Regions from separate parts of the Shewanella sp. HL-SH4 genome, predicted to be linked through region 2. Evidence: predicted binding sites of a transcription regulator. Region 2 holds the regulator's gene; the other holds the start of a gene.

Region 1 (7,142 bases), 1.8 Mb from region 2:
TGGATTTTGTGCACCGTAACGACATTTTTTGAGACGACAATATCATCGACTAACACTTTTATCTTCGTTTCGGAATGTTCAGCCAGTGCAAGTTACCTTACGATTTTTAAATTAGCTTACTCTTTAGCACTTAATGAATGGCAAGCTTTTCCAGTCGGTTGTGTATTGCGGCGTCAGTAATTCTCGTCGCATGGCCCATTTATGTTCAATGCCTTGAGCGGCTACAAATAAGGTATCTGTGCCATAGCGTTGATTGATAGCATCAAGCGTTTTCATCAATGCTGGATTAGCTTTAGGTGGGTTAAATAAATCGAATTGGGTGTGTTTTTCACAGCTTAAATCAAGCAGACCTACGCCAATTTTGTAATAGTGAACACCGGTTCTAAATAGTTTTACTGCTGCGTTGCTCATGGCCTGGGTTAACTCTTTGGTACAATTTGTCGGGCATGCAAATGATACGAGTACTTTGAAGTTGACGGGATGGTCATCATAGGGTGAGTTACTGGCAAACAGCATCATTGTTTTGCAATCTGAACCCTGCTTGCGTGCCTTTACCGCCGCAATACCAACATGTTTACTTAATGCTTGCAGCAATGAGTCATAATCAACAATACGCTCACCGACACTGCGGGTAGAAAAAATTTGTTGCTTATCTGCCCTCGCCTCATCCCATACTTTACATACCTGGCCGTTTAACTCGCGCACTGTACGTTCAATTTCAATGCTGAATTGTTTACGTGCTAATCCTGCTGGCATATTGGCCAGTTCAAGTGCACTATTGATATTCATTAAAGCTAATTTTTTACTAATACGCCGACCAACTCCCCAAACATCACCGGTACTCATTGATTGTAAAATAGCTATTCGCTCAGGCTCGTTATCAATCACACAAACACCTTTGTAGACTTGTATTTTCTTCGCGGCATGATTGGCCACTTTCGCTAAGGTTAAGGTGGGTCCCATGCCCACGCAAACCGGCAGACGCGCTTCTTTCCATACTGCACGACGAATTAATTGACCCTGGGTGCGTAAACATTGAATGGCGGGATAACACTGCTTGAATGAAAGAAAGCTTTCATCGATGGAATACACATGCTGTTCGGGGGCAAAACGGCCAATGATACTCATCATTTTCATCGATAAATCGGCATAGAGTTCGTAATTACTTGAGCAGGCTATAACGCCTTTTTGTTGGCACAAGTGCTTAACCTGAAAGTAAGGCGAAAACTTTGGTACGCCAAGCTCTTTAGCCTGACGGTTAGCCGCAACTATGCAGCCGTCGTTATTACTCAACACTATAATGGGTTTACCGCGCCAGTCTGGACGAAAGACTTGCTCTGCACTGCAATAAAATGAATTAGCATCAACTAAAGCAAACATGGTTAACTCACCTGGGGCGAGCTAGCCAGTAAAGGGCTTTGGCGATGACAACGAATAGAGCGAATCACCACGCCTTCAATATTGAATGAATCATAATAGTTTATCGCTTGCGGCTGATATAACTCATTAGATGATAATAATAACCTGCGGTTTTTATCCAGAATTTTACACACAAACTCACCATTAAAATTGGCAACAATCACATCACCATGACGGGCGGTTTCATGGCGATCAACAATCAATAGGTCGCCATAAAAAATACCGACGCCCTGCATTGAGTCACCACTTGCGACACCAATAAAAGTGGCATTAGGATGTTCAATCAATAGTTCATCTAGGCTTAACGATAACTGTAAATACTCAGATGCAGGACTCTCAAAACCGGTAATCCCCGCACTGGCATGAATAGGAATAATGCGCATAATAAACACCACTGTATAAATATACAGCTATTGTATTATATTGAAGGATTATTGCCAGTTTTTAATTAAAATCAAAAAATCATCACCCTATTTTTTAGCTTTAGGGCAAGATCAATCAACAAGGTAATTTAAGTCGGAGGCGATTTATGAATGGTCTAAACCGCGTATATTTCATAGAGAATAGATGCTTTACAGCGTAAACTGTTTGTTTATATTTTTAATAAAGAGAGCCAGATCCGTGATTAAATTCTCTGTTGATACCCACGCACACACCATAGCTTCAACCCATGCATACAGTACTGTTCATGACTATTTTTCGATAGCCAAAACTAAAGGCATTAAACTTTTTGCTATTACTGATCATGGGCCTGACATGGCAGATGCGCCCCACTTTTGGCATTTTGTGAATATGCGAGTATTGCCAAGAATTGTGGATGGTGTTGGTATGCTGCGCGGTATTGAAGCAAATATAAAAAATGATCTAGGTGAAATTGATTTTTACGGCAGCTATTTAACCGATCTCGATATTGTCTTGGCGGGTTTTCATGAGCCGGTATTTCGACCATCTAGCCAAGAAGCGCATACACAAGCACTTATCAATTGCATTGAAAGTGGCCACGTTGACATCATTACCCACCCCGGGAATCCGTCATATCCGATTGACATTAAACGGGTTGCGAAAGCCGCCGCTGAGCACAATGTCGCGCTTGAAATTAATAACTCGTCTTTCTTAACCTCTCGTAAAGGCAGTTTAGCTAACTGCACTGACATTGCGAGTGCAGTGAAACACGCTGGCGGATTATTAGTGATGGGATCGGACTCTCACGTTGCATTTAGCTTGGGCGGCTTTGAAAAGTGCATTGAAGTTATTGATGCAGTGGATTTTCCAATCGAGCGATTATTAAATCGCAGCCCTGAAGCATTACTGTCATTTTTAACGGCAAGAGGCCACACCAATTTAGATGAATACGCGGTGTTAATCGATTCGCCATAAAATGAGTCACTGCATCAGCTTTAATGTGAGTGCATGGTGAGTGTTATGGCGTTTGTGCGCGCGAGTAATGAATTGAATGTTAAATAAAAAATCCCATTAAAGTGCTCTTTAAATGGGATTTTTATCGCTGAGCTTATCGCTGAGCTTATCGCTGAGCTTATCGCTGAGCTTATCGCTGACCGTATAGCTCGCGTAATAGATTAGTTTTGGGTTAAAAAACGTTGTTTAACTGCTTCAGCCATTAAGTGTGGTGGAATTAAGCCTTGTTCTAGCACGAAGTTATTAAAGGCTAAACGGTCAAATTTGTCACCCAAGGCCAATTCAACATCGGCTCTTATTTCAAGTAACCTTGATAAACCATAAAAGTAGCTGCCCGCCTGTCCAGGCATGCGCATGGTGTAACGGTCTACTTCTTGTTTTACTGCGGCTTTTGAGAACACCACATCATTGCTTAATAAATTGTAAGCCTGCTCTTTGGTGGCTAACCCTAAATTTAGCATCGGGTCTAACATGGCACGGGCGTTACGTAATAGTCGATGTTGCAAGGCGATGAGTTGGCCTTCAATGGGTAAATAAGGCAGCATTTCAGCTTCAGCATAAAGTGCCCAACCTTCTACGTTGACGCTATTAAACGCATAATACACTCGAGCCAATGACACACCTTGCTCCAGCATGACGGCAAATTGCAGTTCATGTCCTGGTCGACCTTCGTGAGCACTTAATGTGTACGCAACCGCGTTAAAGTTAAAGTCATCATAAGCGGCATCACCACTTAATGCGGGGTTGCCGGTTGTCAGTACAAATTGACCTTGCTCGCCAGTGTTACCAATAAACGGGGGTGGCAACATATGCGGCGCTGGGCTGCCCGCAGCCTCTGCATCGCTGGCAAGACGCATAATCATATTACGTTTTGGTAAGTCGACAACCGCTTGCGCAGTAATAATACCTTCAAGTTTAGTGTTAATTTCGCGATAGTGGTTTTCAATTTTATTATTGGCTAATGAGTCTTTTTTAAGCGCTTTAATCACATCGCGATAATCACTCGATGGCATATCAAACTTTGCTGCCACTAACGGAGCCAAAGCTTGCATGTTCGCTTTGGTGATCATGTAACTTGCTTTTGCACGTTCAATAAGCAAATTTGGGTCTATATCAATTCCTGCACTTTTAAGTTTTAACGCATAAATTTCAGATGGCAATTTATAGTCAGTACGCGCATGAGGAATAACCGTTTTTTCAGCCCATTGACGGTAATCTGTAATTTGTTTTTTTAACAGCGCTAAATTATCGTCGGCTTGACTGAAGTCATTTTTATCAAATAATTGCTGTAAACCTTGCAGTAAGGTGTCGGTTCTGGCTAATGCTTGTTCTACTTCTTCTTTAGTTGGGCCGAGTAATGCTTTATTGTTTAACGCTGTTTCAAACAAGGTTTTTGCTTGCTCAGTTAATGCGGGTTGACCGGTTTTACCGACATAACAAGCCAAACGCGTTATAGCAGCTTGTTTGCGGCTGTCAGCCATTTGCTGATCCAATAATGCCGATACCCCTCTAAAAATAATTAATGGGACATCAACCCAAGGTAACATGTACTTATCATCTAACTGGTCTGCCAAAATAGTCTGATCAATATCGTCGATAATAATATTAAGATCTTGGCGAACAGGTAAAAGAGTTTCTGTTTCCAGTGCTTTTAGTAAGGTTTTCTTACTGTTATTAAGCGTTTTAATGTACTTATCTTGTTGTGCTTTGGTAATACTGCTACACAGATTGTCGGCTTCTGTAATACCGATTGAGCTGGCCATTTCGGGTTGAAACTGGCTGGTTATCTGGATCTGTTTATTGGTGTATTGATTACTCACATCTACCCAAGTACTCGCAGAAGCAGTCATTGGAATTAACATCAGCAATGGGATAATTGTGGTGAGTTTTTTGCCTGACATCGACTAAATCCTTTTTATTTGGCCTTTATTTCGGCTTATTATTTTAGGCGATTACTATAACTGAATTTCAGCACCAATAGATAAATACCCAGTTAGCTATTCTGTAACGAATCGTTATCAATACTGAATTGTAAGCCGAGTGGCACGTCATCTCTATTTGCTTGCTTTATCGCGAGTATAATGCACTTTTCATCAAGACACTTAATCACCAAGGGTAGATATAGGTACATAGATTTTTGCGTGATAGAACACTTTTAATGTGAAATATAAATGTACTATTAATATTGAATAAAGAACTGAATGTTAACATGCATATCGAACGTCATATTTTTGATCGTTAAGGTATCTTTGATTTAGCATTTTAAGCTGGATTGAACATAACGTTGCTGTTTCGCGTAGTGATACATAAAGTATGTATAAGAATATAAAGACTTTGTAATAATAATTTTAATTTCAGAGACTTATAATTAACTTTGTTTTAATTAATAAATCAATAGTATCAGTTTTAATCAACATCACTTTTTAGGGAATAACACCATGTACATGATAGTTAAACACGCCCATCTGACAATAATTGCACTGACATTTATATTTTTCATCATCAATTTTGTGTTAACGATGAGAGGTTCTGACAAGGTGAATAACAAACTGCTAAAGGTCGGCCCGCATGTTTTGTACACGCTATTTATCTGTAGTTTTATCTACCTTGTCGTGGTTAACCCACTTAACTTATATCCATTCGTAAATGGCTGGGCCTCTTCTAAGTTAGGCGGCTTTGTGCTTTATGTATTATCTATTACGTTGGCACTTAAGTGGGCAAAGTCAACCTTGTGGCGTGTAGTCGGTTTGCTGAGTGCCATATTTTGGCTAGTGATGAGTGCACGATTAGGGTTTGCTGATCATCTTAAATCTAAAGGTATTGTTGAAAATGCCAATGTTTATTTTGATTTAAGCCAGTCGATACTAACAACTATTACTTAGGTCTGTGCTATAACAAGGAGCTGCACAACGAGTGGTGCAGCTCATCAATATTAGTCATCCTAAAACAGATCTTTAGAGCAACCTGGTCATTTTGACATGGGAGCTTTTTACCTAACGATAGGTGTTACCCGAAGGTCATTGAGTTTGTTGTTTGCTATATGGCTGATGATAAAACATTAATGTCTTACCCACACTTAACCTGTCTTTATCGGTCATATTATTCCAGCGAGTGATCTGCTCTACACTGACTTTATATACCCTGGCGATGCTCCAAAGTGTATCGCCATACTGAACTGTGTGGTTACCGTTAACGGCAGTTTCACCTTTAGGCGTTCGAACTGTATTTGCCATTGTGGGTTTATTCGATGAAACTTGAGCAGATTTGGCGGCGGCCAGTTCTACATCGAGTATTACTTGTGACGTTAAATGTGGCATAAAAAGTATTTGGCCTGCGATAATTCGATCACCACTAATGTCATTCATTTCTTGAATTTTAGACACGCTTATTTGATGACGTTTAGCAATAGCACTTATATTGTCACCTGCTTTTATCTGATATTTGAACCATTTAACTCTTTCACTAATGTCGGTGTCTTCAAGCGCTTTTTTAAACTGATTTACTTTACTGACTGGCACAACCAATTGATGTGGTCCGTCGGGCGATGTTGCCCAGCGATTAAACCCCGGGTTTAACTTTTGCAGTCGAGTAATGGGTATATTCGCCAGGTCGGCTGCTACAGCGATATCAATTTGACTACCGACATCAATCACTTCAACGAGCGGTTTGTTAGGAATTGATTGAAGGTTAATGCCATAACGTTCGGCATGTTTTATGACATCTGCAATTGCCAGTAATTGCGGTACGTATTGTCTGGTTTCTTTGGGTAAGGGTAAAGCCCAAAAGTCGGTGCTTAAGCCTCTAGCTTCATTGTATCTGATAGCCTCTCGCAACCGCCCTTCACCCGCATTGTATGCTGCTAATGCGTATAACCAGTTGTCAGTTTTTTTATACAAGTATTCCAACATATCTAATGCTGCAGTTGTGGCTGCAGGGACATCTCTTCTGCCGTCATACCACCAATTCATTTCTAATCCGAAATGACTGGCCATGGGAGAAGTAAATTGCCATAAGCCTGATGCATCGGCGCTGGAATAAGCAAGTGGATTAAAAGAGCTTTCAACCATAGGTAATAAAGCCAGCTCTATGGGTAAGTCTCTATCGTTAAACTCTTCAACAATTAAATATAAAAATGGTTTCGCACGTTGTGAAATACGTTCTAGATGCTGTGGATTATTGATATACCATTGTCGATATTGATTAACTAACTGTTCATCTGGAATAGGGATATCCATCGAAAAACGGATACGTTCCCACACATCACCACTATCTTGATATGGGCGACGGACTAAAGACTTAGGCACTTT
Region 2 (7,142 bases):
CTGCCAGAATTTGTTCACGATTACATTCTTCATAGCGCACTAAACAACTGGCAATTAAGGAAGGAATAATCATGATATGAATAATGTTATTACGATAATAACTCAAGGTAATAGCATGGTTAGGGTCAATTGCGACAATATCCCCTAATGGGTCTTTTTCTAAGGTAAATTTATTGAGTGATAAGCAATGCTTAACAATGGATGGACCATCACCTTCTGCAACCGATGCATAGTCGGAATAAGGTGCTTGTTTTAACAACTTTAAATAGAAATTTAGCTGACGCTCAAGCTGATGACGTTCTAGCGCATTTTGCTCTGAGGCTAATAACACTAAACTAGTTAGCGTGACTGAACTTGCCGCTGCTGCGCCATTAATGTTGGTCATCACTTGATTGGCTAGAAGATTAACTGCTGGCGTAACCCATGATGGTTTCTGGTCAGGATCTTTGGCAATTTCTTCACGCCAATCAGGAGATTGCTGTTTCAAAAAGTTTTGTAAATTGATTGGCTCGCCAAAGTTTACGTAACCCTGGCCAAAATTACCCAGCTTTCGAATAGCGCCAAATACCTGCCAAAGCGATTCCTTCTCTTTTTTCTTACCACTTAATTCTTTATGGTAAGTAGCCACTTCCATCACGTGGTCATAACCGAGATAAACAGGCACTAACGTCACCGGCCGCTCAATACCACGCAGTACACTGTTAATTGTCATGGCTAACATACCGGTTTTAGGCGCAAGCAATCTACCAGTGCGTGAACGACCACCTTCGGTAAAGTATTCAACGGCGTAGCCCTTAGCAAACAGTTGATCTAAATACTCACGAAAAATAGCGGTATACAGTTTGTTGCCATTAAAACTACGGCGAATGAAAAATGCACCACCACGACGGAACATTGGGCCTGCAGGCCAGAAGTTTAAGTTGATACCGGCTGCAATGTGCGGCGGCACCATACCTTGGTAATACAAAATATAAGACAGCAGTAAATAGTCCATGTGGCTGCGATGACAAGGCACATATACAATTTCATGACCGTCATGATGCAGTTGGCGCACTTGCTCAGCGCCTTTGATGTTAATACCACTGTATAGCTTATTCCATAACCAGGTTAGAAAACGCTCAGCAATACGTACTAAACTATCTGAATAGTCGGCCGCGATTTCGTCCAGATACTCAATCGCAGTTTCACGTGCTTTTTCTTTGGAAATCTTCTTGTTTGCCGCTTCTTCTTCAATGGCCTTATTGATCGATTCAGACTTTAATAACGAAGCAAACAGAGCTTGACGGTTAGGCAGTTGTGGTCCAGTCATAACTTTACGTTGACGGCGAAAATGTACTCGAGCCACCCGAATTAATTTATGGGCAATGGCTTCATCAGTACCATGTTCATCGGCTAAGTAGCGTAATGACATTGCGTTAGAGAACTGCACAAAACTATGGCGACCTAGAAATAGAATCATTAACCATTTACGTAACCAGGTTGGATTCTCACGTTCAAGCACAGCAGCTTTCATCGTGTCATCTTCTTTGCCTGGAGTACGGCCCCAATAAAGACTTACTGGCACAAGTTGGATATCTAGTTCAGGCTGCTGACGGTGGAGCGCTAATAAACTGGTAAAACAGTTTAAAAACTTCTCACCACCCTCACGCTTACCAATAATAGGCTTTCGCCCCTCTAAACAAACAACTCGTGGCACTTTCATACCATCAAGTTGTAATGGCGCATAAGGACTTGGTAAGCCTAAGCCTTGGGTCATTTCGCTTAATGCTGCAGTGTCACTGATCGACTCTGTCTTCATGACATAAACAATGGGCTTGTCTGGATCGAAGTTTAGATCTGCAAATGGGTCATGTGGCACAACTATCGTTTGCACCATCAGCTTTTGCACCCTACGCAGCAGTCTAAGCATGATTGAATCTGGTTTTGACATAATAATATTCGCAATAAAGCCCTTTTAATATGGGCGCATAGGATACCAGAAACTGGTTACCTTTCACTATAGGCTGTACACATCAAACAATGCTTTTAAATTCAAGAACAAATAAATTGAAGCATGCAATTGATACATATAATAAAAAAGCCGTTAAAAATAATAAAATTAAAAAATAATTGGTGAATACTTGCGCAAACACAAACACTGTATATAATGACAGTTACTGTATAGAAAGACAGGAAATAACATGAGACCCTTAACACCACGCCAAGCTGAAATTTTAGAGCTTATTAAAAACAATATCTCTGAAACTGGTATGCCACCTACTCGTGCAGAAATAGCTACGCGCCTAGGTTTCAAAAGCGCAAATGCCGCTGAAGAGCATTTAAAAGCCTTGGCTAAAAAAGGGTTTATTGAAATCATGCCCGGCACATCCCGTGGAATACGATTAACCCAAGAAGATGAACCTGAAGAAACAGGTTTACCTTTAATTGGACAAGTCGCTGCAGGTGAACCTATTTTAGCGCAAGAGCATGTAGAACAATACTATCAAGTTGATCCTAATATGTTTAAACCTGCCGCAAACTTTTTGTTAAGGGTTCGCGGTGACAGCATGAAAAACATCGGCATTTTAGAGGGTGATTTACTCGCCGTTCATAAAATACAGCAAGCCAGAAATGGCCAGGTCGTTGTTGCTCGTGTTGAAGATGATGTGACAGTGAAACGTTTTGAGAAAAAAGGCAATGTCGTATATTTGCACGCTGAAAATGAAGCGTATGCACCTATCGAAGTCGATTTAAGTTACCAAAGCCTCACTATTGAAGGGCTTGCAGTTGGTGTAATTCGTATTGGAGAATGGTTATGAACAAACTAATGGGTACATCCCCTCGTCATCCTGGTTTATGGGTAGATTTGCCAACTGCAGATATTAATTTAGCGCAGCCTATCACCACACTCCAAACCGAAACCAATGGTAAAGTGGAACTCAGTCAATATGCTAGCCAGTTGGCACAACTAAGCCTGCAAGGTCGTTGGATTGTGCTAATTAACCCCGCCAATATTAATTATAAACAGATGTTAGCTAGTGCCGGGGTAAGAATGGACCGCGTATTGTTAGTACATGCGAAGGATGAAATTGAAACACTTTGGGCAATGGAAAAAGCATTAACCAGTGGTACATCAAGTGCCGTTATTTCATGGACTCAACCTTTAGATGCACGCGACAGTCGCCGATTAGAGTTAGTGGCAAAAAGTGCCCGAGCACTAGGTGTCGTTATTGAAGATGTAAGCACTCACTTAGGCACTAATTTGGCAACTAAAGCGATTATTTCATATCAAAATAATGCTGTTAAAACAATTAATTTCACTTCATTTCATTAGTACTAAACGCCGTGTTTACTGAGCCCTGTCTATGTACAGGGCTTTTTTATGCAAACTTTCAGTTAATTAGCTATAAAAGTGATCTTGATCAATGTTTAATCTACAAGTAATGTATTTAACAGGGTTGAAACATTTTTAACCTAATTGAAACGCTACAGTCTAGATTTTATCTGACAGATAAAAGCGTCAAATCAGAATTGATAGGTTCAGTTGTAGGTGCCAGCGTGGTGCACATAAATACAAATCCGTAAGCCTTACACGCTTACAACCACCAGGGTACTTTGAGGTCATCAAGCTTTTTTGGGAACCGAAGAGTTTACATAGAGCAGAGACTTACTGTGTGACTCTTCTTTGTAGTTGCTATTCGCAATTGGCAGAGGAGAAGTCTTGTGAAGCAATGGTTGTATTGTGTAATGGCGGTGTTAATGGCACCTCCACTTGGGGCAAACGAAATGCCCCTCAACATGACAAAGGGTGTAACGAATATCAGTGGCCAGGTTTATGACCTCCATATGATTATTCTTTATATTTGCTGTGCTATTGGTGTTGTGGTGTTCGGGATCATGATTTATTCAATGATCTATCATCGTAAATCCAAAGGCGCGGTCGCGGCAAATTTTCATGAAAGTACCAAAGTAGAAATTGCTTGGACCGTGATCCCATTTGTTATTTTAATTGGTATGGCCATTCCAGCCACTAAAACCCTTATCGCTATGGAAGATCCGTCTGACGCGGACTTAACCATTAAGATCACTGGTTCGCAGTGGAAATGGCATTACAGTTATTTTAATGAAGATGTCGAGTTCTATAGCATTTTATCCACTCCTCGCACCCAAATTGACGGTGATGAAACTAAAAGCGCAACCTACTTATTAGAAGTAGATAAACCTTTGGTACTGCCTCTCAATCGGAAAGTGCGTTTTTTAATGACATCAGATGATGTTATCCACTCTTGGTGGGTTCCAGCTTTTGCGGTTAAAAAGGATGCTAACCCAGGCTTTATTAACGAAGCTTGGACACGAATTGATAAAGCAGGAACTTACCGTGGTCAATGTGCTGAATTATGCGGCAAAGACCATGGATTTATGCCTATTGTGGTTCAGGCGTTGCCTGAAGCGGAATATGATGCGTGGCTTTTAGACCAAAAACAGCTTGCCAATAATGCAGCTGCCGCGGCTCAAGCAGCCTTGTCAGAAACTCTTTCAAAAGAAGAGTTAATGGCCAAAGGCGAACAAATTTACCTCTCTACATGTGCAGCATGTCACCAACCTAATGGTGCAGGCTTACCCGGTGTATTCCCATCTCTTATTGGCAGCCCACTCATTAAGGGGCCTGTCGATGGCCATATTAATATTGTGCTTAATGGTAAGCCTGGAACAGCAATGCAATCATTTGCAAAACAGTTAACCGCCAAAGATATTGCCGCGGTTGTCACCTATGAGCGTAATGCTTGGGGGAACGACTCCGGTGATGTTATTCAGGCTGTTGATGTAAGCAATGTTGCCAGTGGTATTAATGCAGCAGAACCTAATCCAGCAAATACCAGCACTCAAGCAGTTGTATCTGCCGAACCATCTGAGCAAGTCAATGCTGCAGTTACCAAAGCTGTCGACATTGTCGCCGAGGTGAAAGAGGTAGATTTGACGGAATTAACTTATGAGCAGTTAATGACCGAAGGTCTACAGGTATACACATCGTCTTGTGCAGCTTGTCATCAAGCAACAGGTGCAGGTTTACCTGGTGCGTTCCCATCATTGATTGGTAGTCCCATAATTACTGGCCCTGTTGATGCGCATATCAATATCGTTCACAACGGTAAACCCGGCACTGCGATGCAAGCTTTCGCCAGTTCATTATCACCTCGCCAAATGGCAGCGGTGATCACTTACGAGCGTAATGCATGGGGTAACAACTCAGGCGATACGGTGCAAGCAGCCGATGTCAATAGCCATGGACAGTAGGGGATAATTAATGAGTACATCTACGCACGATACTGCAGTCCATGACGACCATCATCATGGTGCCCCTAAGGGCATTATGCGCTGGCTGCTAACCACTAACCATAAAGACATCGGCTCTTTGTATTTATGGTTTAGTTTTATTATGTTTCTAACTGGCGGTGCCATGGCAATGGTGATCCGCGCTGAGTTATTTCAACCAGGCTTACAGCTAGTTGAACCTAACTTTTTCAATCAAATGACCACAGTTCATGGCCTTATCATGGTATTTGGTGCTGTTATGCCAGCCTTTACCGGCTTAGCTAACTGGCTAATACCTATGATGATTGGTGCGCCAGATATGGCATTACCTCGCATGAACAACTGGAGTTTTTGGATTTTACCCTTCGCCTTTACCATGTTACTTAGCACATTATTTATGGAAGGCGGTGGACCTAACTTTGGGTGGACATTCTACGCGCCTTTATCTACGACCTACAGTCCAGATAGCACAGCACTGTTTGTGTTCTCGATACACATTATGGGGATTAGCTCGATTATGGGCGCAATCAACGTGATTGTGACCATAGTTAATATGCGCGCACCAGGAATGACATGGATGAAGTTACCTTTATTCGTGTGGACATGGCTTATTACCGCATTCTTGCTGATTGCGGTAATGCCGGTACTGGCCGGTGTGGTCACCATGGTGTTAACCGATAAATACTTCGGCACCAGCTTTTTTGATGCCGCAGGTGGTGGCGACCCTGTTATGTTCCAGCATATTTTCTGGTTCTTTGGTCATCCTGAAGTGTACATCATGATTTTACCGTCATTCGGTATTATCTCTGCCATTGTGCCCGCCTTTAGCCGTAAGAAGCTATTTGGGTACTCGTCAATGGTATATGCGACCGCCAGTATTGCGGTGCTGTCATTCTTAGTGTGGGCACATCATATGTTCACCACGGGTATGCCGGTATTTGCAGAGCTGTTCTTCATGTACTGCACCATGCTGATTGCCGTACCAACTGGTGTAAAAATATTTAACTGGGTAGCAACCATGTGGCGCGGTTCTTTAACGTTTGAAACGCCCATGCTGTTTGCTATCGCCTTTATTATTTTGTTCACTATTGGCGGTTTCTCAGGGTTAATGCTGGCCATTACACCGGCAGATTTCCAGTACCATGACACCTATTTTGTGGTGGCTCATTTCCATTACGTACTGGTTACTGGGGCAATATTTTCCATTATGGCCGCTGCTTACTATTGGTTACCTAAGTGGACCGGTCATATGTACAACGAAACCTTAGGTAAATGGCATTTCTGGTGCTCGGTCATTTCGGTTAACGTGCTGTTTTTCCCAATGCATTTCTTAGGACTTGCTGGTATGCCACGTCGAATTCCTGATTACGCAATTCAGTTTGCCGACGTTAACCAGATTGTATCAATTGGTGGATTTGCCTTTGGATTGTCTCAGTTTATTTTCTTAGCCGTAGTGCTTAAATGCATTAAAGGTGGTGAAAAAGCACCAGATAAACCATGGGAAGGTGCTGAAGGATTGGAATGGACCCTTCCGAGTCCTGCTCCATATCACTCGTTTACTACCCCACCAGAGATAAAATGAGATGAATCAGCCAACAAAATCGAATCGTAAATTACTGACCCTGCTTATTTTGGGCGCTGTGGGTATGTTCGGCTTTGGTTTTGCGTTGGTGCCTTTGTATGACGTGCTATGTGATGCCTTGGGGATTAATGGCAAACCCCAAAGCACCGCCAGCACTTATCAAGCGGTGATTGTAGATAAAAGCCGCACCGTTACCATTGAATTTGTCGCGCAGGTGCAATCCGATATGTCTTGGGAATTTAAGCCTCAGGTCAATCGTATTACAGTG

Evidence for each region. The regulator LexA, encoded in region 2, represses DNA repair genes until DNA is damaged. The targets are predictions, from matches to a motif close to TACTGTATNNNNATACAGTA.
Region 1: a site for LexA is predicted at 1,812-1,831, ahead of ACRWQL_RS01185 (LexA family protein). Genes of this name have one in related genera too.

The regions. Positions count from the first base shown of each region.
Region 1 covers NZ_CP195037.1:41,025-48,166, forward strand. Annotated here, with positions in the region: gene ACRWQL_RS01180 (Y-family DNA polymerase) at 124-1,380, opposite strand; gene ACRWQL_RS01185 (LexA family protein) at 1,383-1,802, opposite strand; gene ACRWQL_RS01190 (phosphatase) at 2,044-2,796, shown strand; gene ACRWQL_RS01195 (DUF885 domain-containing protein) at 2,997-4,736, opposite strand; gene ACRWQL_RS01200 (SirB2 family protein) at 5,274-5,717, shown strand; gene ACRWQL_RS01205 (LysM peptidoglycan-binding domain-containing protein) at 5,853-7,142, opposite strand, start outside.
Region 2 covers NZ_CP195037.1:1,887,321-1,894,462, forward strand. Annotated here, with positions in the region: gene plsB (glycerol-3-phosphate 1-O-acyltransferase PlsB) at 1-1,930, opposite strand, end outside; gene lexA (transcriptional repressor LexA) at 2,181-2,798, shown strand; gene ACRWQL_RS09210 (cell division inhibitor SulA) at 2,795-3,313, shown strand; gene coxB (cytochrome c oxidase subunit II) at 3,703-5,274, shown strand; gene ctaD (cytochrome c oxidase subunit I) at 5,285-6,874, shown strand; gene ACRWQL_RS09225 (cytochrome c oxidase assembly protein) at 6,876-7,142, shown strand, end outside.